3 regions of the Acetobacterium sp. UBA5834 genome follow, and region 1 is predicted to be linked to each of the others. Evidence: riboswitches for the same ligand, from Rfam matches in the RefSeq annotation. Region 1 holds a riboswitch; each other region holds the start of a gene.
The links. Region 1 has a riboswitch for cobalamin ahead of B3F51_RS10770 (ABC transporter ATP-binding protein). Riboswitches for the same ligand answer to the same signal wherever they lie in the genome.

Region 1 (8,144 bases):
ATGAACCGGCTTATCCCAGCCAAAAGCAGCCAGTTCTTTTTTGACATTCTTCAGATAATCGGCCAGCACCGGGGTGCAATAGGCATTGATCACCGTGGTGGTGGTGCGCTCGTACTCCCGGATTCGGGGTGAGACTTCTGATGATAACGACACAAAAACATCGGGCAGTTCCTCCCGGATAATTTCAACCGTCCGTTTTTCGTGCGCTGGATTAAGAAATGAAAACAGATAACACACCGCAATGGCTTTTACGTCAGCTTCCCGACATTTCTGACAGGCTGCCCGAACGGCAGCTTCGTTAAGCGGTTTAATGATCTCACCCTGATAGTCCATCCGCTGTTCAATCCCCAAGCGCAGCCGCCTCGGCACCAGCACCATCGGGTTTTCAATGGCCAGATCCCACTGATTAGCCAACTGGGACCGGCGAATTTCCAGGGCATCCCGAAATCCCTCGGTGGTGAACAGGGCAGTTTTAACCCCTTTTTTCTCCAGCAGGGCATTGAGAGCCAGCGTCGTCCCCAACGAAATTTTTTCGGTCTGGGCCAGTAGTTTTTCCAGATCGGTTCCCCAAGCCACCGCCAATTCTTTAAGCCCGGCCAGAATCCCCTGAGCCGGGTGATCATGATTAGTGGGGTTTTTCAAGGCAATCCGCTGTTCAGCCTGGTCCCCGAAACAGCCCACCGAGGTGTAATCGGTAAAGGTGCCACCAGTGTCAATCGCAATTTTTATCATCTTTGGCCTTCTTCTATTTTACGTATTTAAATAATCGTTTGATGTCTTCAATGACATTTTCATCGATATCGATTTTGGGTGAGTAACCGCTAAGCGGTTTGGTGGCATCGATGCCCATTTTGGCCGTCAGACCATCGTCGCCGGTGGAAGGGTCCAGGGTTTCGCCCATCATATTGGGGAAGATCATGACGCCCTTGTCGGCCTGCAGTCGGGTGGCCATGGCCCACAGCACTTCCTGTTCATTGAAGACATCGACGTCCTCATCCACGACAATGACCATTTTAATATGATGGTCCATGCCTAAAGCGGTTAACATAACCTGTTGCGCCTGACCTTCAGCCGTTTTCTTCATCGATACATAGCAGTGGAAAATCCCACAGGAAGATAGGGGCGAATGAACGGCCTTGATGTTGGGCAGATTCTGTTTTAAAAACTTGGTAATATCCCCTTCCCGCTGGATCGAGACAATGGTAATGTGCTCACTGCTCATGGCTGGTGTCAGATCGTGGAAAATAGGTTTTTCCCGGTAACGGATGGCATTGACCTGGAAAACATTTTCGGTGCTGCGGAAACAGGCATAATTGGTGTATTCGGCAAAAGGACCTTCCGGTTCCCGAACACTGCAGAGCACTTCCCCTTCCAGTACAATTTCGGCATAAGTGGGCACATTCAGATCCATGGTGGCACAGGGGGAAACTTCCAGAGGCTCGCCAAATAATCCACCGATGGCACCGTATTTTCCCAGATGATAAGGAATCGAAGCTTGCGAACCCAAGGCAATATTAGGATGAACCCCAATACAGATGGCGGCTTTCATGTTTTCGCCCCGTTCTTCACTCTTTCTGAAAAATTCCCACATCCGCTGACGGGAATGGAAGGAAATTCCCAGCTTGTTTTTTCCTTTTAACTGCAGCCGATGAAAACCCAGCGTTTCACAGCCAGTCTCCGGATCTTTGGCCACGGTCAGACCAGAGGTAATATAGGGGCCAGCATCAATGGGAAAATGAGTGATAATTGGCAGCTTAGTTAAATCAACGTCATCGCCAGTAATCAAATGAGCATTACAGGGTGGGTTCTCGACCACCTTAACATCATCAAAACGATTCTTGATCCGTTCGGCAAACTCAAACGACAGGTCTTCGGTTTTAACGCCCATCGCTTTGGCAAACCGGCCCTTGGTACCGAGAATATTGGTTACCACTGGAATATCGCCGCCTTCCACCTGATCAAACCACATCACCGGATATTTCCGCTGTTTTTCCAGCTCCATCATCAAGGTACTGATTTCATATTCCCGCTTGACGGGCTCTGTTACATGGCAGATTTCACCATCTTTATCCAACTGTTCTAAAAACACACGTAAATCCTGACGCATCTTCGATTTCTCCTTAATTGCGATTGAATAAACTACTTGTAAAACTACAAATTGCTTTGGCACCTGTTTTACAAAAACAGATACCAAAGCAGTTAAAATTTCGTTATTTTATTTTTAGCTTAACCAGAATTATTTTACCATACCTGATTTCAGCAAGGCATCATAAACTTTCTTTTCTGCCAGCGTTGCCAATGGCCAGGTTACAGCGATGGTTATCAGGCTGGATACCGCCGCAACACTTACCGGCAGACCTAGAATCAAAACCAGACCCACTCCCACAATGGCATTTCCTAAAACACAAACACCACCCTGAGCCAGAATGTGATGCGACCATTTGGTCATGTCACATTTTACCGCCACGAAAGATACCCAGATGGACGCAATGCCGTTGGCAAAGATAAAGGTTGGCCAAAGGGGGGTATACATGATTGAAATCAGGGCTTCCACTTCAGCGGCAATCAATCCACCTGGCTGTCTGTAAAGCAGGGTTAAAATGCCGGTAAAAAATGCCCATACGGTTCCATTAATCAGTAACATTCCCATTTTTCCCCAGGGCAGCATGTTATCGATCTGGCCGGTAATCTGGCAGGCGATCACAAAGACGATCCCCATGACGACGGCACCAATTAAAGATTTGGTGTCTGTTTTAAAAATACTTCTTTTTCCAATTGCTTGTTCGTTTTGCATGTTATGCTCCTTTTTTTGCATCAATTATTTTTTATTTACACAGTTTTTCAACTGTTACAAAATCGTTTTAATCAAGACTCCGCCAAACCCGATCATCAGGCAGACAATGGTCATGCCTTCCAAAGGATGGAGATTGATTTTTTTCTGAAAATTTCGGGTTGCGTGGCGGCCATAGCCTCTGAGTTCCACCGATAGCGCCGCATCACTGGAGATTCGCATGGCCCGATACATCAGCGGTAAAATTGAAGCCGGCAGGTTGCGGATTTTCTCAACCACGGTATCATTGGGTACCCCCCGGGCCGATTGACTATTGCAAATGGACTGGTATTCCCCGATCATCACCGGGAAAAACCGGGCGACCATCGGCACCAGCATCGCATAGCGGTAAGGTATCCGCCAGTGTATCAGCATCTGAGCCATATCCATAGGATCGGTATGAACCCCGAACTGATAGGCCGAAAATGAGATGATGCCAATTCTTAAAAAAGCCAGGATGGAGGTGGCAATAAAACCACTGTAAATCTGTAAAATACCCCAGGCATAAAGCAGCTCGCCTTCACGACCAAAGATCAGATTGATGATCAATACTTGGGTGCCAATAATCAGCAGCACAATTGACAGCATTTTAAAAGCTTTCAAGGATTTCTCCGAGAACAGTTCAGAAATCAGAATCACCCCCAGTAAAATGCCATTGAGAAGTATACTTCGCGACACCAGGGCGGTTAAAACCAGAAACAGGCACCAGGTCAGTTTGAGCCGCGGATCCAGTTCTTTTAGTTTAAACATTTAAAAATCGCCTCCTTCGATGAGTTCCAATCGAACCAATTCGTTCAGATAATTGTCTATTTTTTCGGCTTTAAATTCCAAAGCCAATTGATGATTGTGCATCACCACAATCCGATTGGCAAAATCTCTGGCTTCAGTCAAATCATGGGTTACCAGCAAAATGGTGACCCCCTGACTGCTGAGATGGGCCAGTTTTTCCATGACCACTTGACTCTGGGCACTGTTTAGGCCGGAGGTCGGTTCATCGGCAATAATCAGCTCGGGATCATTAATGACCACCGACCCCAAGGCCAATAGTTGCCGTTGTCCCCGGCTTAGCCGCTGAGGATGGATTTCGTCCAATCCTTTAAGGCCGACTAGAACCAAGGTTTCTTGAATCTTTTCTTCGATTTGCTGCGCACTGAGGTTTTTATTTTTTAGAACATAGCTGATTTCATCGCGTACCGAGCTGCAAAAGATCTGATCATCGGGGTTCTGAAACAAAAACCCAATCCGGCGCCGCAGTTCGCCCACATTTTTCTTGGTCACCGGAGTTCCAAATAGCTCCACCGATCCCGAGGTTGGTTTAACCAATCCTTCAATGAGCTTGAGCATGGTGGATTTACCTGAACCGTTCTGGCCGATGACCGCCGTGAAATCGCCTTTTTTCAGACTAAAATTTAGCGGCTGACAGCCGGTTATCCCACCTTTATAAGTATGCGATGCACCGCTTAACTTAATCACGTCGAGCCGCTCATCCACTTGAATCGGTTTCGCCCGTCGATTGGTTTTCCGACAGCCATATTTTTTCTGATATTCACCAACCGGCAGAAAATCTTTGACCATCCCAGCTTCCATTACGAGCACCCGATGGGCATCTTTTAAAACCGCACCGGATTTATCCATAACCACCAGGGTGGTCACCTTTTTCTCCCGGTTCAACCACCCCAGGTGCCGATAGAGTTCCGAGCTGGTTTTGGGATCCAGTTCGGCCGTGGGTTGATCCAGTAGTAGGATCGGGGTTTTCATTGCCAGAATACTCCCCAGCACCACCTTCTGGGCTTGTCCGCCGGAAAGGGCATCGGTGGTCCGATCTGAAAACACCCGGATTCCGAGAAAATCCATGACCGCATTAACCCGATGCTCAATTTCATCCTGACTCAAATTGAGATTCGCAACCCCAAACGCCAGTTCATCAGTAACCCGCCGATTGACCATCTGGTTTTGCGGCTCCTGCATCATATAGCCCAGATAGTCGGTCATTTGGCAGAGCGGTATCTTTGAGACATCCTGATCCGCTACCATCACCGTTCCATCCAGTTCACAGGGATAAAACTTCGGTGCCGCCGATGTAATCGCATGAAGCAGTAGCGATTTACCCGATGCCGCACCACCGGTAACGGCAATGAATTCGCCCTCATTGATATTTAGTTTGATGTTTTTAAGCGCTGGTTCCGATTCTTCTGGAAAGGTCAGCATATTAATATCCAGTTGGATGATTGGTTTCATGGAGTGGCCTCGTGATTGAATTTTCAAATGACTGCTTTTAGTATAAAGCCGTGCACTCCGGTCATTGTGCCGCACAAAATTACTGCCGTTTGGCATAAAACCGTGCACTTCGGCTTCCACTTCGTTCCAGCCTTCGCCGCGGGCTACGCCCTATGAAGAATTTGAAAAATGAAATTTTTTATAAGCGAGCTTAATAAAATTTCATTTCCCAAATTCTTCGCACGGCTTTATGCTTTTGCGCAAAATAAAAAGTTTCGACTATCCCAGGGTAATCCTAAGGATAGCCGAAACTTTACCGTCGTTTCATACTATAAGCAATTTATGGCAGGTCTCCTGACTCTGGTTTATCTGTTTTTGCGCCTTCCCGTTTCCAGTGGCATCTGCAAAAACAAAACCATTACAGTGATGGGTCCGTTCAGGATTTTCACCTGATTCCCTATTCTCCTTTGTAAGGCACCATAAATCGTATATCTGTTAAGTTGCATTAATCATAGCGAATTTATTGACAATTGTCAACTGTTTGACAAAATTTTTCTTTTAAACAAATCAAAGTCAAGGTTCCTGCTGTTAATTTGGATAGTTATTCTATTGTTTCCTCTGAATATGAAATAGATTTTATTCGAAATACTGTTGTCTTAGTGCAACTGAAGAAGTTATTGCAATCAAAAATGGCTAAATTAAAACCGCCTTCATGCATGGTACTTACATATTCCACACCATCAAATCCTTGACTCTTAATGTAGTCACTTATATATTGTGTTGGTAAATAATCCAGCTCGCTGTCATGCCTCCGTAGCGGTTTCGCTATTTCTTGGCTAATTAATTTCAAATGTTCAATATTAATTGCATGTTGAGTATACTCTATTCCCATTGTGCTGTTTGCGATAAAAGGACTTATTTTATCCAAATTAGCAAAATCAATGACTACTATATCTTTTTTTAGCTTGAAGTTACCAACAGTAACATAATCAAAAACTCCAGCGCGTGTTTCATGCAAAGTAGTTTTGACCGAATCCGCTAAATATAATATGCTAATACCTGCCGGATTTACGCGCCCCGCTGTTGCTAAATGTGTAGGTGGCGCTCCCATTTCTGATTTCTTAAAACCAAATTCGTCCGTACAAATACGAGTGCGATACAAAACTTTTCCTGCTTTATGAGTTTTTCGAACACACCGGATAAATGAATCCAAAATATCTTTATTAATATGATCTGTGTGAAATCGATTTACACGCTTTATATCTCCAACAAAATCTGTCCATTGGTAATCTCGTAGAACTGAATACTCATTCAAATAATCTTTATCTTGACTTTCCAAAATTCCTACCGGATAATCAAACAGCTCTGGTTGATCAGCATATTTTTCATAGCAGATAGCAGTAAGTAACTGATAAATGTTATCAGGCTCTAAGTTAAAAATTGACCATTTTCTGTAAAAAATGTTCTTAAGTACGTCTGTTTTTTCTTTTGGAAAGGTTGCCGGTAAACTAGCTGCAGATGTATATACATCTAATAACTCATTAAACCTATCAGCCAATGTTGTATCACTCTCTAATGAGTACACATTAACATTTTTACTACCGCAAAAGTCACAATTACCTTTTTTTCTATGATTCTTAATGATGTCAATAACTTCAGCATCGTTAAAACATCTTACGCAGCAATTCATTCTATTTCCCCTCGCTAAGGTACTTTCCCATAAGTTCTAAATGATGCATAACTGAAAGCTTTTTTACACTCCCAAGCCCAGGGTAAGTTTCATTATCATAATGTGATAATAAGGTTTTCATACCAAGTGTTGGAGGAAAAGGATCGGCTTGGTACCAAGTATTTAATTTTGAAACTGCTTCATAAAATTTTTTTGCCGGGTTAGAAATGTCTTCGTTTGAGTCAGAAACAAAATGCTTGACTCTAAGGCTATTATCCTTTGCAAAATACACAATATGAATTGCTACTGCATATGGGGCAAACCCCCCTTCTTGATAGTCATTTCCGACAACGGAATAGTCAGCAAAGCCTTTAAGCCCATCGTCTTTAAAGTACAAATGATCATCAGAAAAAAACTCATCCTCTATATCTTGATAATCTGCATTCCGGCTTTGCTTCTCAAATTTATCATCCAAAATAACACGATTTCGCTTTATTCTACGTCGAAACGCACTTTCATCTGGTATAAGAGCATAGCAAGGATTTTCATCTGAAAACTCTTGTTCAAACAAATCCAAAAAATCACGATCTGTATTAATTACTAATAAATTCTTTTTCAACACACCAGCCTTGTTCCAATAATTCAACAATGATTGTGCATTTTTTTGTAGAATAATAGATTTTATAATAATGTCATCATCATAGAGTTTTTGAAATTCACTTTTATATACCCCTTCTTTTGAATCATGCTTTGCTTCTTGAATGTCCTCCTTAAAAGAACCTACGCCTGGATTTCTAATTACAGCTAACTGATGTCCGACACGAATATATTCTGCGATGGTTTTAATTAATGTAGGTGATAATTTGACAGGCTCAATAATAGGAATTACATAATCCCCCAAGAGATCATTCGTTACTAATTCACGCAGCGCCAACAACTCATATTGCCTTCCCCGAATATATGGAAGATACACATTATTACCCCCTAAACTTATTTTGTAAAAATATTTCTAAATTTTCGTAATCTTGTAATGATGGATTTGAAAAATACATTAGCGATTTTAATTCATAAGGTACTTTTTCTATTTTATTGTGTAAAATATGGTTTCTATTTTTTAGCTGTTGTAGCGACATTGCGTATGCTTCTAAAATAGGTATTTGTGAAAACATAGAATAGCATTCATCATAATAAAAAACTTGTGATGTCTTCGGGAGTTTTCCAAAATACTGCTTAACAATTGCTTCATATTCACCTTTATGTAGAACTTTAAAGATGGATTGGTGTTCCAATTTTGAATTGTCTTCGATCACATCTTTTTTTAAAGTTTTGCTTATTGTATCACGTTTTGTTAGAACACAAATGCCTACAGGTGTGCCATCCAAGATCTTAATCAATTTATTAAAATTATTTTCAGATGTTACCACACAT
Region 2 (8,144 bases), on a different contig from region 1:
AAGCACCGCATCGCCATCAAAGGCGATCCGGATCTGATCGATTTCTTTTATTTCTTCATAGGTCAAGTGTTGGGTATAAATAATCCCCGCAGCGACTCCAGCATTAATGGCTTCCTGAACATCCTCCTCATTGGCGGAAAGAAAAAGATCGGTATTAAAGGCTTCCAGATAGGGCGCCAGCATGGCCCCGCTAACCAGTGCCGCCCGGGTGATATCCAATTGGTAATGCCTGATTGAGTTAAAAATCCGCAGACTACTATCGGCATTATTGCGGGACATCACGATGATTTCGGTTTTTCGCTCTTCCGAACCGATCTCATTAAGCTTCAGCAGTGCCTTAATCAGAGCAAAACCGGTTCCCGGCTTTAAAATATCGTTTTCATGTTCAATCTGATATTTTGTGTACGCGTCCACCCCTGCTTCATCAAAGATCCGATTTTCTTCCTCCAGATCAAAAAGCGCCCGGGAAGAGATTCCCACTACCAGACAATTTTCAAATTTATGCATCCTTTTCCCCCTTCTTTCCCAATCTTATCGATAATTTAACCTTATTCACACAACTTATCCACATTATCCCGGGAAATCCGGTATAATGTGGATAAATAAGCCATTTTTCCCCATCAGCCGGACACCCGGTTAAAAGTTATCCACAATCGATATCCCTGGATAACTTCAGCAAGGGTCAACGTTCCAGAAATTTTTCAGATATTAAAAGAACCTTTTTCGAAGAAAAAGGTTCTTTTAATTTTATGGTGTCACCCATTTATTCTGTTTTTATCATACCATTGATATCGAAATCCGTAAATATAACTTTACTGATTTAGCGACCATTCAAGCAAAAAAATCAGTTTCCTCCAGGGTCAACTTGACAATCCGAAGCTCGGTCAGTTCATCACCCAGGTCATTTTTTGTGGCGATCAATTGATTTAGTCCGTTCTCCGGATAAACGCTGGCCTTGTTGATGCCAACCAGGGTAAATCCGCCATTTTCAGCCATTTTCAGATAACCTTCGGCCGCTTTTAACGCATAAAGAATCATCAACGCTGCCTAACCCTGAACCTTTTTTTCAAGCGCTGACAAAATCTTCAGGCCCTTAACACCATCACGATTCTGATAGTTGACCCAGGTCTTGAGTTTTTCCCAGGCCGCCCCATTATGAATCAGTTCCAGGGCCATTTCATAACCTTCCCGAATACTGGGCGCCTTGTCCCGTAAATACAGAATCAGTCCGGCATTTAAGGCAACAATATCTTCCCGGGTCTTGGTTTCTTTGCCTTTTAACAATCGGACAATACATAGCGCCGATTCTTCAACCGAATTAAAGGTGCGGATTTCATCCACAATTCCAGGAGTTATCAACATATCTTGTGGATTAAATGTATATTTTTCCACACTACCATCTTCTTTCAGCTCAGCAATATGGGTAGTACCGAGGGTTGAAGCCTCATCAATGGCCTGGTCGCCAACCTCGCCAAAAACCACAATGGCCCGTTTATAACCGATCTCCGCCATGATCTGGGGCACAAAATCCAGCATTTCTTTGGAGTAGACCCCTCTGACCCCATATTGCGGCAGCGCCGGGTTTGCCAGCGATGCCGAAATATTCAGCACACTGCCAAATGAAATTTGCGATAAAACCCGCCCCAAAGCTACCGGATGAACCTCCGGGCTCATCCCATTAAAAATACCAATCCCGGCCTTTTCGATGCTTTCTTTAACCAGATCGACATTAGAATCCATATCGATACCCAGGGCTTCCAGCACATCGATGGTACCACAGACCGAGGTCAAGGCCCGGGAACCGTGTTTAGCCATGGGGATTCCGGCGGCGGCAATAATCGATGCCACGGTGCTGATATTGAAGGTTTTAAAACTATCCATCCCGGTGCCGCAGTTATCCACAATCGGAAACTCAGTGACCGGTTCCACCTTAAAGGTATCCACTTCATAAATCGCTTCAAAACTTCCGGCCACTTCTGCCGGGGTTGCCCCTTTCGCACTGAGGGCCGCTAAAAAAGCGCCCTGTTGCATGGCTGTTTGCTTATCACTTAATATTTCCATGAACATTTCTTTGGAATCATCTTTTGACAGGTTTTCCTTATTGATCAGCTGGGTAATCACCTGACCATAATCTTTCATGCTGATTGTTTTTTCCATTTAATTGCTCCTTTAATTTTTCTTTCTTATTTATTAATTCACTACTGCTTCGATCTCACTTTGACAGACGGCCATCACTTCATCACCACAATGGTTGAATAACCATCGCTGTTTCTAATATAGTCCATTCCCCGTTCCAGTTCTTCCAGTTTGACCCGATGAGAAATAAGTGGCCGGACATCAATTTTTCTTGATTCAAGCAGGGTTTTGGCCTTTTGACTATGCTTAACACTGCAGCCATAAGATCCGACTACGGTAATTTCCTTGTAGTGAATCCGGTTGATGTCCAGTTGGAAGTCTTCATTGCGGCTTAGTCCACTGAAATAACCGAACGTTCCCTGTTTTCTGAGGATTTCCAGGGCCAGATCAAAGGCCTCTGGCCCTGGACAGCAGGGGATTACTCCGTCGACTCCATGACCATTGCTGCAACTCTTTAACTGATCGAGCAGATCTGGCTCATCGCCGCTAAAAACGGCATCAAATCCCAAGGCTTTGCCACGGTCACGACGCTCTTCATTGGCTTCGATCAGGATCATATTTTGGATTCCTTCCGCTTTCGCCACAAACAGGTTAAGCAGGCCCAAACGGCCGCCACCGATAATGACCAGCGCCGCTTTCCGGTTCAACTGAAGGCGATCCTGAATGTTGACACAACAGGCCAGTGGTTCAATAAACGATATTTCTTCATAAGCCAGATCATCATTCCGAATCAGATTGACAATCTTGGATTTGATCGCCTGCTTATCAATTCTGATCACTTCCTGAAAACCGCCATCAAAATTAAAGCCCAAAATCTTAATCTGATCACAGAGATTATCCTGACCACTTTTACAATAATCACAGACCCCACAGGAAATCCCCGGATGAACGTGCACCCGTTGGCCCACCTGATGACCAATAACTTTTTTGCCTCGGGCAATGATCTCACCGGCAATTTCATGTCCCAAAACCCGGGGATAAACCAGATCCCGTTGGCCCATGGTGGCACATTTTAAATCAGTTCGGCAAATATTGCAGGCTCTGACCTTAACAAGCATCTCGCCATCACCGCAGACCGGCATGTCCTTATCTTTTATCACCAATTCCCCCGGTTTTTCCAATACCACTGCTTTCAATACGTCCCTCTCTTATTTTTTATTCTCTGGTCACTGTTTACAAAACCTATCAAACCCTTTTTAAACAAAAAAAAGCTACGCCAACAAAGCGTAGACTTTCCACATCTCTCATCATCTAATTCTCCGGCAGGTCTTCTGACTCATGATCATCACCTCTGTCGCCTTCCCATTTTTTAAACAGTGGCATCTTGACAGAAATTCCCAATTTACAGCGGCGGGCCCGTATAAGCTTCTCACTTATTTTCCTATTCTCCCCGAGGGGCACCTGAAAATGATTATTTAATTTGGCTTATTATATCATACTTGCAATCCCCAATAAAACACCTTTTTGGCAACTTCAATAAATGATTCTGCCTGACAATGGGTTTTATTTATTCGGATTCTTGCTTCACTGCAACCCCTTCCTCCAGACAGATCTCCATCCCCGCATCGCTGCTGATGCTCTCAAAGATGACATCGCCCTGATTGTTTGTTAAACGCAGCCAAACCTTGGCCGTAATACTCTCGACAATCTCGCGATCCATCAGTCCATCCACCGGTGCCCGCAGCCGACCGCCACTGGCCATCTGCGCTTTAAAAGCGAGGGCCCCATTCGGACCTTCAAGTTCCCCAGCGCAGGTTCCCTTTGTGGTATCAACTTCCCATTTCTCCAGCCGGGAAAAATTATAGGTAGCAAAACGCCGGGTAATCCCGTTAAAATCAGTGAAGTAAGCAAAGAAACCGGGAAACGCCATCCCTAAAAAAGGAATATTCGCCCGTGAAAAGACAAATGATGCATTTCCCCCATCAAAATGACTGGCCTGAAGCCAGAGATAGGTTTTGGGAAAAGATCGACCATAATCTTTTTCAATATAACCGACCCCACCATTAAAATCGAGAATCTCGCCATCCAGCTCAATATCACCCTTTATTTCATGATATAAATGGATAATAGCGTGGTAGCATTCCATAAAGGGCAGTATACCAAAGGGCCCCATGATCCCCGGGTGCCTTAAACCCTTGGGAAAGGGATGGCTATTGTGAAAGGTCAACCGCCCTTTGATACTGCCTTCCGCCGTTCCGACATTTAGCGATAACCCCTGGGCGTTAAAACTATTATTCTCAATTTCCACATCAAACCGATCCGTTTTGGCATTGAACTCGGGATAGGGAAAATGATGATACCAGGTTTTTCCGGTGACAGCATTGATGACCTGGATAAAAGCCTGCCGGTTCCCCTGGGGATCGATGGCCATTCCCGGAATAATGGCAATGGCATGTTTGCGATCGGCGCTGATACATTTAAAATACCAGCCTTCAAAATAGCGGCGTTTTTTGTTTTTTCCCTGAAAATAAGCCTGCTTAATCATCAATCTTTTCCTTTCCTCAAAACGATTTCCCCATCCCGGCCTTTACTGCAGCTGGACAAAAAGCAACACCAGGCTGGCGGCCAGCAATGAACTGGCAAAATTAACAAAGTCATTGTTGACAAAGGCCAGCCCGCTATAAAGCTGATTGGGTTTATTATTATCCACCGGTTTTTCGGTCAGCTCACCGGTTTCATGGCTGATATATTTGGCCTGGAAAGCAGCGCCCATAAAGCTATCCAGAACTGATCCCAACAGCCCACCAAAGGTAATCATCAGGATTTGCATCCATAAAAGCACCCCGCTGTTGCCAGCCGCCAACTGGTAAAGACCATAGGTCAGGGCCACCACAACCGACCCACCCAGCGACGCTAAAAAACCCAGCGGACTGACCCCCCCGGAAAGTCCGGGGCTGACCGGTTTTAAGGTAAGTAGCGAAACCGGGGCCTTCTTACTGAGAATTCCGATTTCCGAGGCCCAGGTATCGGCATTGCAGGCCGCAAAGGACGCCGCCACTGCCACCAGATAGGCGGGGTTTTGCGATAAGGCAAAGGGAATCGCCATAATCAGTGCGGCCCCACCATTGGCTCCGACCTGAACCAGATCCCGGGGGCCGGACTTGGCATGCATCCGAACCTCAATGGGATCTTTCAAGCTGGCTTTGAAATGCGATAAAAAGGTGGAGCTGAAAAAAAATACCATCAAAAGGATAAAAAACAGCGGCCCTCCGGCCAGATACAGGGCCACGGCCAGAAAAAAGGCTCCCAGTGCCGCCGATACGGTTAAGGCATTGCGCCTTAAGGCAAAAACAGAAACCGCCAGTGACAAAAAAATATATACCACGTGTTCCAGGGGCGATCCGGTCTGAGCTGCCAGACTATAGTTTGTTAAATTTTCCACTTTGCACCTCCAATCAGACAAACAAAAAATAATAAGTTCCAGCACTGACCAGAGGCACGGTCAGATTATCGAGGCCCAGGGGGGTTGCGGCTTCCAGCAGGGTTGCCAGTAGCGCCAGGGTAATGGCTGGGATCAGCACCTGAGGCTGGCCAGTTGCTGCCAGCAGGAGTGTCGTCACCAGAAACGAAGCCCCCAGCATGGTCAGACTGCCCGACAAAGTTTTTTCTGATCCGAAGATTTGATATGGCCGTTTCGGCCACCGGGTTCCCACCACGGCAGCCAGACCATCGCCGTAACCCATAATCAGAATCCCCACGCCGCCAACCACCGGGTTATTAAGCGGCCCAAAGGTAATCAGGGCCAGCAGCAATAGTGAAATGGCATAGTAGACCGTACCCAAATCACCCTTTCCGCCCCCCCGTTCCATTGACGAAAAGATCTGAAAACGATAGGACAGATAATTCAGGATCACAAAACAAGCCGGTACCACCGCTGCCCAAAAGGGGCTGTCAAAAAAGACCATCGCCAGCAGCCACCAGTTACAAACCAGAATATGAACCGCCTTGCGGCTGGCTTCCTTGCCGAAGCGCTCCAAAAATTTTGCCAGAAAAATCACACCAAACACATAGATAAACGAAACGACGATTCCCAGAATATTATTCCAGATATTTTCCATTTTATGCCTCCCTTCTCTGTCACTTATTGCCCAAAAGATGTCAGCTGTTTGTTGGCCGAAATATAGAGCAAGGCCTTTTCCCATTTGGGCACATAAATCCGCCGATCCAATAAGTGATACCGGGCTTGCCGACACCGTTTTAAAATTTTACTGTAATAAAGTAACGACAATAACACTGGCAACCGGGCTTTTTTATCAAACACCGCCAGATTTGTTGTGATTTTTTGATAGCGGCTTTCCGCTTCAGTGGCAAGGTACTCCCATAGCTGGATCAACTCCGAGCTTGGCTCCGGTCCAGCCAAATCCTCGGGACTAACGCCCCAGGCGCTCATTAAATCCTCGGGCAGATAAATTCGCTGCAAGCGATAGTCGGTGCCCACATCACGCAAAATATTGGTCAGCTGCATGGCAATCCCCAGTTCCACCGACAAGGCCTCTGCTTCCATGGTTACCGGCTCCGCCAACAGCGGACAAAGCATTAAACCTACTGTACCCGCCACCAGGTAGCAATAGTCAAGCAGATGATTAAAGGTCTCCGGCTGTTTAAATTCAACATCCTGAAGCTGACCAATCAGCATTTCCTGAAAAGGTCGGATCTTTAGCGGAAAATGGTCAAAGGCCCAGCGCAATGCCCGCCACATCGGTTCATCAGGGGTTACTCCGGCCTCAAATGCTGCCAGCTTTACCGCCATCGCTTTAACCACCTCCGGATTGTTATCGACATCAATGGCGTCATCGGCAATCCGGCAGAAGGCATAAATGGCAAAGACTGCCTGGGCCTGTTCTTTCTGCAATTTGCGGAAAGCCCGGTAAAAACTGCTGGAATTCTTTTGAATCAGGGTTTCGCACCAGTTTAAATCCTTTTGAATCGCATCTTCGATCATTTTAAATCCCTCACCACTTCGGCCACGGTAATCTTGGCCGAGGTCAATACAATCGGCACACCCGCCCCGGGATGGGCGCTGGAACCGGTAAAATACAGGTTTTGATACTTCATCGCCTTGGGCTGGGGCCGCCAGTAATTGCTCTGCAAAAGGGTTGGCCGCAGCCCAAAGGTCGCTCCAAACAGAGCATTGAAGTCATCCCGGAAATCAAGGGGGGTATAGTTTTTTTCAAAAATAATATGGGCTTCAAAATCAGCCAGCGGCTTGATCTGGCGAATTTTATCCATGGCCTGTTGACGGTAGCCAGCCACGACCTGCTGATCGTTCCAGTCCAGTGGGCCATCTTTTAAATTGGGTACTGGCACCAGGACATAAAGGCCCAGTTGCCCCGGAGGAGCCAGGCTCTCATCCAGCAACGCTGGCGCATAAACATAGATGGACGGGTCCGCCGGAAAACGTCCAGCAAAGATATCGTCAAGATTGCCTTTAAAATTCTGTGAAAAAACCAGATTGTGAACGTTGAGGCCGGGAAAATCCCGCTTGTCAAGACCCAGATAGAGCATGTAGGCTGAACAAGAATAGTCCAGCGCCTCGACCTTGTCAGGTTGATATTTTTTGTGCTTGAAATTGTCCGGTAGCAGGGCTTTCATGGCATAGGGAAAATCCGCTGAACAGACTACCGCATCAGCGGTTTGCTCCTGGCCCGCAACAGTGATGCTGCGAACCCGGTTGCCATCACAATTAATCCGCTCTACCGGGGCATTAAGAACCAGCTTACCGCCCATTTCCAAAAACAGTTTTTCCATCGCCAGAGCCATGGCCCGCATTCCCCCTTTTAAAAACCAGACACCATAGGTCAGTTCGATCATTGGAATAATCGTATAAATCGAAGGCCCATTAAAGGGTGAGATGCCAATGTAAAGGGTCTGAAAGCTCAGCAGCTCCTTGAGTTTTTGATCCTTGACAAACTTCCCGACCGAGTCAAAGGCATTGTCAAAGGTGCGCAGCCGTAGCCCCGCCAATAGGGTTTTCGGATTATAAAAATCACTGGCGCTGCGGAACGAAC
Region 3 (8,144 bases), on a different contig from region 1:
CATCATGAGTGGAGATCAGCATCGTCTTGCCTTCTTGCCCCAGCTTGACCAGCACATCTTCCAGCATTTGAGCATTGAGGGGATCCAGGGCGGCGGTGGGTTCATCAAAGATAATCACTTCGGATTTCATGGCAATAATATCGGCAATGGTGACCCGCTTTTTTTCGCCGCCACTCAAATAGTGGGGTGGACGATCCTTAAAATCGAGAATATTCATGTAAGTCAGGGCCTCATCGACCCGATGGATTACTTCTTCCCGGGGCAGTTTTAAATTCATCGGACCAAAGCCAACCTCAGCCATCACTGTGGAGGCAATGATCTGGTTATCGGCATCCTGAAAAACAATGCCAATGTTTTTTCGGAGTTCTTTTAAATTCTTTTTATTAATGACGGTACCCTGATAGCTGATTTCGCCATGATCGGCCTTCAGCACCCCATTGACATTAAGAAAAAACGTCGATTTTCCGGAGCCGTTGGAGCCAATCACGGCAATCTTTTCGCCTTTGTAAATATCGACACTGACCCCTTTCAGGGCCGGGTTACCGGTTCCATAACTGTAATGAAGATTATTGACTTTAAGTATTGGCTCTCTCATCGATTGACCTTTCAAATTGAATCCTTATTTTGTAACATACCAAAGCAGCAGCAGAAAAAGCATAAACCCGACGGCGTAGATCACCTGACTGATCTGAAACGGTTTTTCATCCTCCAGAAAAACCAGGTCGCCTTCATAGCCTCTGGCTTCCATGGCGGTATAATAGGTATTGGCCTTTTTAAGGGAAAGTACCAGCATATTGCTGGCGACATTGCCAAAGGTTTGGCAGGAGGTCTTAAAATCGCAATAACCCTGCCGGGAATCGGCGGAATTGCGCATGTTGTTAAATACGTCCAACAATATAAAAATATAGCGGTAAATCAAATTCATCAGTTCAATGATCAGCTTGGGTACATGGGCTTTTCGCAGTACTCCGATAATTTCAGAAGATGGTGTCGATAGGGTCATCATAATCATCGCACTGATCGCCCCAAACACTTTCATCATCAGAAACAACATTTCCTTAAGCTTGGCAATCGACGTATACAGGTAACCAAATCCGAGATAGAGATTGAACTGGCCAATTGGCTGGCTTGAAAAATCAATGCCGATGGCAACGGTACTCAAAATGATAAAGGTAAGCGGAATCATCAGCACCGACAGATAAGCTCCCAGCGGTAAGCCGCCTTTGACAACTGTTAAATAAGCCATGCTGACAATCACCGCCAGCGAGACCAGCTGGTTATTAAGCACGATGCAAAGCAGCAGGGTCAACCCTGAAAAGGCCACTTTAAAGCTGGGGTTCCAGTCTCTGATTTTTGAGGCATAAGCATAATAATCAATGGCTGATCCTTCGCCGTGTTTATGACCGATTTGATGATGATGCTTGTAATGATGATGGCTGTTATCGCTTTTTTCATTCGTTCGGACAAAACCAAGCCGTTTGGCTGAACTGTTTTCCATCTGCACCCATCCTTTCTTTATCTATGATTCCTGTCCATTGCCTGCGCTACTTAACCGTATCAATACGATCGATACATTCAATCAACGCATCAACCGAACTGAATTTATTACTGCACTGCTCTTCAATGCGATCAACAAGAATGATCCTCATTCCCAGCTTTTTAGCGGCGTTGATCTTATCCACGACGCCACCCATGTTGCCGCTTTCTTTGGTCACCAACACCTCTGCCTGGCAGTATTTAAAGAGTTCCATGTTCAGGGCTTCGTTATAGGGCCCTTTGATGGCAATGATGTTTTTGGGGCTGAACCCCAGGCTTTCACATTTACTTAAAACCTTCCAGTCCGGCAGCACCCGCAGATAGACCCGCTTTGAATAGTCCGGAATTCTTTTGAAAATATCAATTCTATTACTGCCCAAAGTCAACAGAATGTTTCCTTGGCAGTTCATCAGAACATCACAGGCTTCCCCATAGCTCTTAACAACGGTAATATCCGGATCATCTTCGTATTTTAGCCGCTCCCGTTCATAACGAATATAGGGCAGATTTTCAAATTTGCAGACATTGATGGCATTTCGGGTTATTTCTGACGAAAAGGGATTGGCCGCATCAACTAAACAGGTTGGTTTTAGGGTTCTGATCAAATGGGTAATGTGATCTTTATTGAGTTTTCCCTGATAAATATCCAGATTCTTAAATTCCTCCAACATCCCGGCACCCAGACGGGTCGTAACGGTTACAGCCGTGTCATGGTTATTTTCTAATAGTCTCGCAATTACAGTCTTGGCATCGGTTGTCCCGGCTATTACTAATACTTTTGACATCTTCCTCCATCACTCTCATTTATATTTTTGCACAAAAAAACCTCATTATCTCTAAACAAGACAATGAGGCCGCAAAAATGCGCACAAAAATAAACCTCCTCCATCTCTCGTAGAGTTTGAGATACACAAACAGGCAGGTCTTCTGGCTTGAGCGTCAACATTGCCTCCTGCCTTCCCATTTCTGGTGGCATTCCTGGAGAAACTCGTCTCTTACAGCGGCGGGACCGCGGGGGATTTTCACCCCTCTTCCCTTTTCACCGGCTTATAATACATTGATTACAGCCGACACCTGTTTATTTATTTAATTCTTATATTTTTCTTAATTCAATAGTACTATATCAAATTTTTCCAGTTTTGTCACGTATTTTTTATCCCAGCGATTTTACGCTCTGAATCGTTCCGTTCTTAAACCCAGCTCGGCCAATGACATTCCGGTGATGGAAAACACATAGGCTTCATCAGGGTCAACCAATGTGATGGCTTCTGAATCGATGGACTCAATTGTTTTTAAATCATCCCTCAGACCGGCCCCTGTTTTTTTCATCAAACTTTCTTTTTTAGTCCAGATTTTCGTAAAAGCCAGGGCCTTGTTATCGCTTTTATTAATCAATTTTAATTCCTGCTCGTTACAGACATATTCAGCCAGCTGGCCATCATAGGCCGCCACGGTTTCAATATCGACCCCGACATCACTGGTATGAATGGCACAGATTACTCCATTTTTACAATGGCTGAGATTAAAGTGGATCTGGGGATAGTCGCTTAAATATGGCTTGCCCTTGGCCGAATAACAAAAGCGAAGCTTTTCCGAAATACCATATTCATTTTTTAACCCGTAATTCAGCAAAACATAGCCCAATACCGACAATTTCTGATCAAGCTTTTGCCGATACGCTGTTGCCTTTTGCTGCCGTTCGTCAGGAAGCAACATCAGACTGCGTTTAAAAAGTTCATCTGAAAATTCTTCCATTTGATCAAATAAATAAACTGCCATTTATACCCCTTCACTTTTAACTTTAATAGTAGCACTATCTTAACAATTTTTTTCGTTCTTGACTATTTTTTTCATAAGTAAAGGGCTAAACCATTCTTCAAATGAAGGTAGTCCAGCCCATTTATTTTTTAATACCGTTAATCTGAAATGATTTATTTTAGTATTCTTCCCGGACTCCAAATTCGGCGTCTTCCACCCATTCTTCCGGACGTTCGACCAGGGTAATCAGATTATCAAAGATTTTATAATGATTCTCTTCCTGCTTGACCAGGTAACCAAACAGTTTTTTAGTTTGTTCATCTGCTGATTCCTGATAAAATTTCTGATAGAGTTCGATGCTGTCCTTTTCCATTTGCAGAGCCATCCGATAGACATCCAGCTGATTGGGGATTTTTTCGAATTTGTTTTTAAAATCACCCCGGTCTTTAAAAACATTGTTGGTATCTGCCAATGCTTCATTATCAGCTAAATCGTAACTTATTTTTGCCAGCTCATTTTTTAGCAATACGGCGTGACCATTTTCGTCCTCGGCCAATAATAAAAACACCGCATTTAACGGATTGTCCTGATTGTTTTTTGCTTGTTCACGGTAATATGCTTCGCCGTCACGTTCCATCTTAATTGCAAATTCAATACTATTCATTTCTTCACCTCTCATCATTTATTAACCTCGTCCTTTGACGATCTTATACTAAACTACTCAAGCAAATTTAAATAAGCGCCATAACCCTGGGCTTCCATTTCCTCGGCTGGAATAAAACGCAGCGCCGCACTGTTAATGCAGTAGCGCAAGCCTCCGGTGGTGATCGGACCATCCTCAAAGACGTGACCCAGGTGGGCATCACCAGTGACGCTACGAACCTCAGTCCGCTTCATCCGCATGCTGGTGTCACTGAGTTCTTTGACCACTTTGGGATCGATCGGTTTGGAAAAACTGGGCCAGCCACAGCCCGATTCAAATTTATCGCTGGATGAAAAAAGTGGTTCGCCAGTGGTGATATCGACATAGATTCCTTTGCGGTATTCATTGTAGTATTCATTCTGAAACGGTGGTTCGGTGGCATTTTTCTGAGTCACCGCATATTGATCCGGGGTCAAGGTCTTTAATAAGGTCTCCTGATCCTTCTTTTGATAGTTCATTATCGTTCCTGCCTTTCTCGTGATGCTTCTGTTCTACCCCATTTTTCCTGATCTTAATCAGTCTTTTATAATTTTAAGAAAGCTTTCAAGATCATTCACCGGTTGCTCGCAACGATAGTTTTTACAAATATAGGCAGTCGGTTCGCCATGAATCATCTGCTGATTAACGGCAAACTCATTGATCTTTTTGAGATCGGTTTCGCTTTTATTAAACAGTACCACCGAAAACGGCAGAAACTGCTGATTTAAGTGACGGTTCATTTCACGAATCGTCGCATCGGTCTCATACCCGGCAAAAACCACCTCAGTAGTAGGCTGTTCATGGAATAATTTGGCACAGAGCATCATCGTACTGGCCATCGGTGCCTGATTGAGGTTTCCGGCAAAATAGCCAAATATCCCGTTGACAATATCGATGTATTTCTGCTCTCCGGTTATTTTGCCCAGCTTCAGCAGACAATAAGCAGCCAGGGCGTTTCCCGATGGCTTGGCATTGTCGTATACTTCCTTGGGCCGGGCAATCAGTTGCTCAGTATCATTGCCGTAGAGAAAAAAGCCAGCAGTGCCAAATTCATCGCCAAAGAGGTTGATCATATCCACCGCCCGGACAATCGCTTTTTCAAGATACTCGGTTTTAAAACTGGCCTGATACAGTTCCAGATACCCCCAGATGACACTGGCATAATCATCCAGATAGCCGAGAATTTTGGACTCTCCCTTGCGGTACCGGGCGTAGAGCCGGCCACTCAGCCGGGCCATGTTGTTTTCAATAAAGGCCATGGCCTCTTCCGCCTGTCGGACATAGACGGTTTTGTTAAAGATCCGTCCCGCCATCGCCAGAGCGGCAATCATCAGCCCATTCCAGGAGGTTAGGATCTTATCATCTTTATGGGGATGCACCCGCTTTTCCCGCTGAGAAAAGAGATCGGCTGTCATCTCATCGAGCGCTTTTTCCAACTCGGGATTGGCTTCAATCAGATCGAGATCAGTATCGATCATATTAACAATGTTCTTGCCCTCAAAATTACCTTTTTTTGACATCGGATAAAACTTAAAAAAGACCTCGGCCCGCTTCTGGCCCAGTATTTTTTCCACCTTATCCATCGACCAGACATAAAATTTGCCTTCTTCCCCTTCCGAGTCGGCATCTTGCGCGCAATAGAAGGCCCCTTCCGGGGAACGCAGATCGCGGTTGACATAGGTAATGGTTTTTTCGGCAATTTTTTTGTAGAGTATGTTGCCAGTAGCCTGGTAGGTTTCAGCATAAACCATAATCAGCAGGGCATTGTCGTAGAGCATCTTTTCAAAGTGGGGAACCAGCCACTGTTCATCGGTTGAATAGCGGGAAAACCCAAAACCGATATGATCAAAGATCCCGCCTTTATACATTTGCTGCAGGGTTTTTTCCACCATTACCAGGGCATCGGGCTGCTTAAAGGCCTGATAGCAGCGCAACAGGTAAAAAAGATGATGGGGGGCGGGGAATTTGGGAGCCTTGCCAAAACCACCATAGCGGTCATCAAAGCTTTCATCAAAAAAATCATAGGCATCAAAAAAGATCGTTCGCTTTAGTTCCTCTTCCCCTTTTCGCACCTCCAGATTATTGAGCAGTCCGGTCATCCGATTGGCAGAATCAATAATGTCTTCATTATTTTTTCGCCACTGGCTTTCAATACCCAACAATACATCAATCAAGCCAGGGTTTCCAAGCCGAGAGTATTTGGGTAGATAGGTGGTGGCATAAAAAGGTTTGCGGTCAGCGGTCAGAAAAACATTAAGGGGCCAACCGCCCTGACCGGTACTGACCTGGGCAAAGGTCATATATATCTGATCAATGTCTGGCCGCTCTTCCCGATCGACCTTGATGCTGATAAAATATTTATTCAGGATTTCGGCCACGGCTTCATCCTCAAAGGATTCTTTTTCCATCACATGACACCAGTGACAGGTGCTGTAGCCAATTGAAAGGAAAACCGGTTTGTCCTGTCGCTTGGCCAGATTAAAGGCCTCGTCCGACCAGGGATACCAGTTTACCGGATTATAGGCATGCTGTAATAAATAAGGACTCATTTCATGAACAAGTCGGTTTGCTTTCTTCTTTACGTCGTCAAGAGCCATTGTGTCAACTCCTTTTTATAGTTTTCGTTACTTGCTATTATGCCCCTTAACCATTAACCTGGGCTTTAATTACCTTCAAAATTCAAAAATTCCGCTTCCAGGCGACGGCTGATCACCTGGTAAAAAACCACACTGAGAATTGCGCTGATCAGGGCAAATACTCCGTAACCCAAAATTGGATTGACAAAATACCCCAGCAAACCACTGATCCCAATTAACAGCCCGGTATAGGCCATCCCCACAAAAAGCGTGATCACCACATTCATATTGTTTTTAATGGCCTTTTGGGGGTTATCCCAATTGAGCAGCGGTCGGTTCATGTCCATAAATAATCCAAACAACAAAATCGGCAGTGACCCCAGTATCCCCAGAACGATGGTTATCACAAGGGTGGACAAGGGTAAGGGGAAAATGAATTGCACCGCAATGATTGTAAAGACGATCCCCAGGCTTTGAATAAACATCGCCACCCCGGTTCGCCCCACAATCTGATCTCTGGCAGTCACCGGAATCATCCGGGTCAGCCAGGAGGCTTTTCCTTCCCGGGAAAAGGTCGAGGCGGTAGTGGCTGAGGTACCTCCAAAAAAGATAAAAAAGGCAATCAGTAAAAAGTTGATCAAAATCGGCATGGCTCTGAAAAATTCCTGCATCCCCTGTAAATCTTCCGGGGGAATTTCAATAAATGAAACACTGAGGAGAATGCAAAGCGGCGCAATAATCACCACGCTGACATTATTAAAAAAGTATACCGGGGTCCGTAACAATAGCCGCAAATCCATGGTAAATATTGCCATCGCTCCGTGACTCTTTTTCCCCAGCACTTTGCTGCGCTGGGCCCCGCTTAATGGTTTACCCTTTTTGATTATTTTGCCGCTGACAATGCTCTTAAGATAAACCCGATTGCCGATTGTAACCATCAAAGCGCAGGATAACAGCGTGATTCCCAGCAGTGTTGCAACCCAACCCAACGACATCAGGGTGATTTTATTAAGCGCCCAGGCCATTAAAAAGCTGGTCGGCATCAGGTAGCCAATGCTGTTCAACAAGCCTTCATTATTGGTCAGAATCGTATTCATCAACAGCTGAAAATCCGCCTCATCACCGCTTCCCAGTTGGCTGGTAAACCAGATCTGAACCGTGAAAATGACGGCAATCCCGATAAAGACAAAAACAATCTGCAGCATATCCTTGCGTCCTTTGAGGGAAGCCGATTGCATAATCAGCATGATCACGGCGGTCATTAATGAGAGCGGCAGCACCGGGACAGTTAAAAAAACCAAAAACGACAGCAGCCCATAAAGCAGCCCCATGCCCTGACCGACACCATAAATAATCAAAATCGGAATAAAAATAAAGGCCGCAAAAATATATTCAAACACCAGAATGCTTAAGAATTTTGCAATGATCAGTTTTCGTTGACTGATTGGCAGCGGGATCAGTTCTTCAATGTTATCAGAGAAATAGAATTCTGAAAGAATGTACATGACCCCAAAAACAATGATCAGCACCGTTGCCATAATATAACCAATGCTTAAAAAAACCGAGGTCTGATTAATCAGTGTCAGTCCAAA

Region 2: another riboswitch for cobalamin. It lies ahead of B3F51_RS02725 (alcohol dehydrogenase catalytic domain-containing protein); the one in region 1 lies ahead of B3F51_RS10770 (ABC transporter ATP-binding protein).
Region 3: another riboswitch for cobalamin. It lies ahead of cobK (precorrin-6A reductase); the one in region 1 lies ahead of B3F51_RS10770 (ABC transporter ATP-binding protein).

What each region holds. Positions count from the first base shown of each region.
Region 1 is NZ_DJGY01000054.1:36,874-45,017, reverse strand. Features, by position in the region: gene B3F51_RS10790 (hydantoinase/oxoprolinase family protein) at 1-732, opposite strand, end outside; gene B3F51_RS10785 (UbiD family decarboxylase) at 746-2,107, opposite strand; gene B3F51_RS10780 (hypothetical protein) at 2,237-2,794, opposite strand; gene B3F51_RS10775 (energy-coupling factor transporter transmembrane component T family protein) at 2,849-3,580, opposite strand; gene B3F51_RS10770 (ABC transporter ATP-binding protein) at 3,581-5,068, opposite strand; cobalamin riboswitch at 5,375-5,544, opposite strand; gene B3F51_RS10765 (RES family NAD+ phosphorylase) at 5,649-6,737, opposite strand; gene B3F51_RS10760 (sce7725 family protein) at 6,739-7,689, opposite strand; gene B3F51_RS10755 (sce7726 family protein) at 7,694-8,144, opposite strand, start outside.
Region 2 is NZ_DJGY01000012.1:45,574-53,717, reverse strand. Features, by position in the region: gene B3F51_RS02740 (5'-nucleotidase) at 1-507, opposite strand, end outside; gene B3F51_RS02735 (hypothetical protein) at 832-1,038, opposite strand; gene trpD (anthranilate phosphoribosyltransferase) at 1,048-2,157, opposite strand; gene B3F51_RS02725 (alcohol dehydrogenase catalytic domain-containing protein) at 2,232-3,263, opposite strand; cobalamin riboswitch at 3,381-3,556, opposite strand; gene B3F51_RS02720 (tocopherol cyclase family protein) at 3,644-4,621, opposite strand; gene B3F51_RS02715 (DUF92 domain-containing protein) at 4,664-5,518, opposite strand; gene B3F51_RS02710 (diacylglycerol/polyprenol kinase family protein) at 5,532-6,194, opposite strand; gene B3F51_RS02705 (phytoene/squalene synthase family protein) at 6,218-7,078, opposite strand; gene B3F51_RS02700 (phytoene desaturase family protein) at 7,075-8,144, opposite strand, start outside.
Region 3 is NZ_DJGY01000015.1:403-8,546, forward strand. Features, by position in the region: gene B3F51_RS03420 (energy-coupling factor ABC transporter ATP-binding protein) at 1-595, opposite strand, end outside; gene cbiQ (cobalt ECF transporter T component CbiQ) at 620-1,498, opposite strand; gene cobK (precorrin-6A reductase) at 1,545-2,321, opposite strand; cobalamin riboswitch at 2,437-2,629, opposite strand; gene B3F51_RS03435 (4'-phosphopantetheinyl transferase family protein) at 2,704-3,315, opposite strand; gene B3F51_RS03440 (ferritin-like domain-containing protein) at 3,473-3,976, opposite strand; gene msrB (peptide-methionine (R)-S-oxide reductase MsrB) at 4,012-4,455, opposite strand; gene B3F51_RS03450 (thioredoxin domain-containing protein) at 4,513-6,573, opposite strand; gene B3F51_RS03455 (hypothetical protein) at 6,639-8,144, opposite strand, start outside.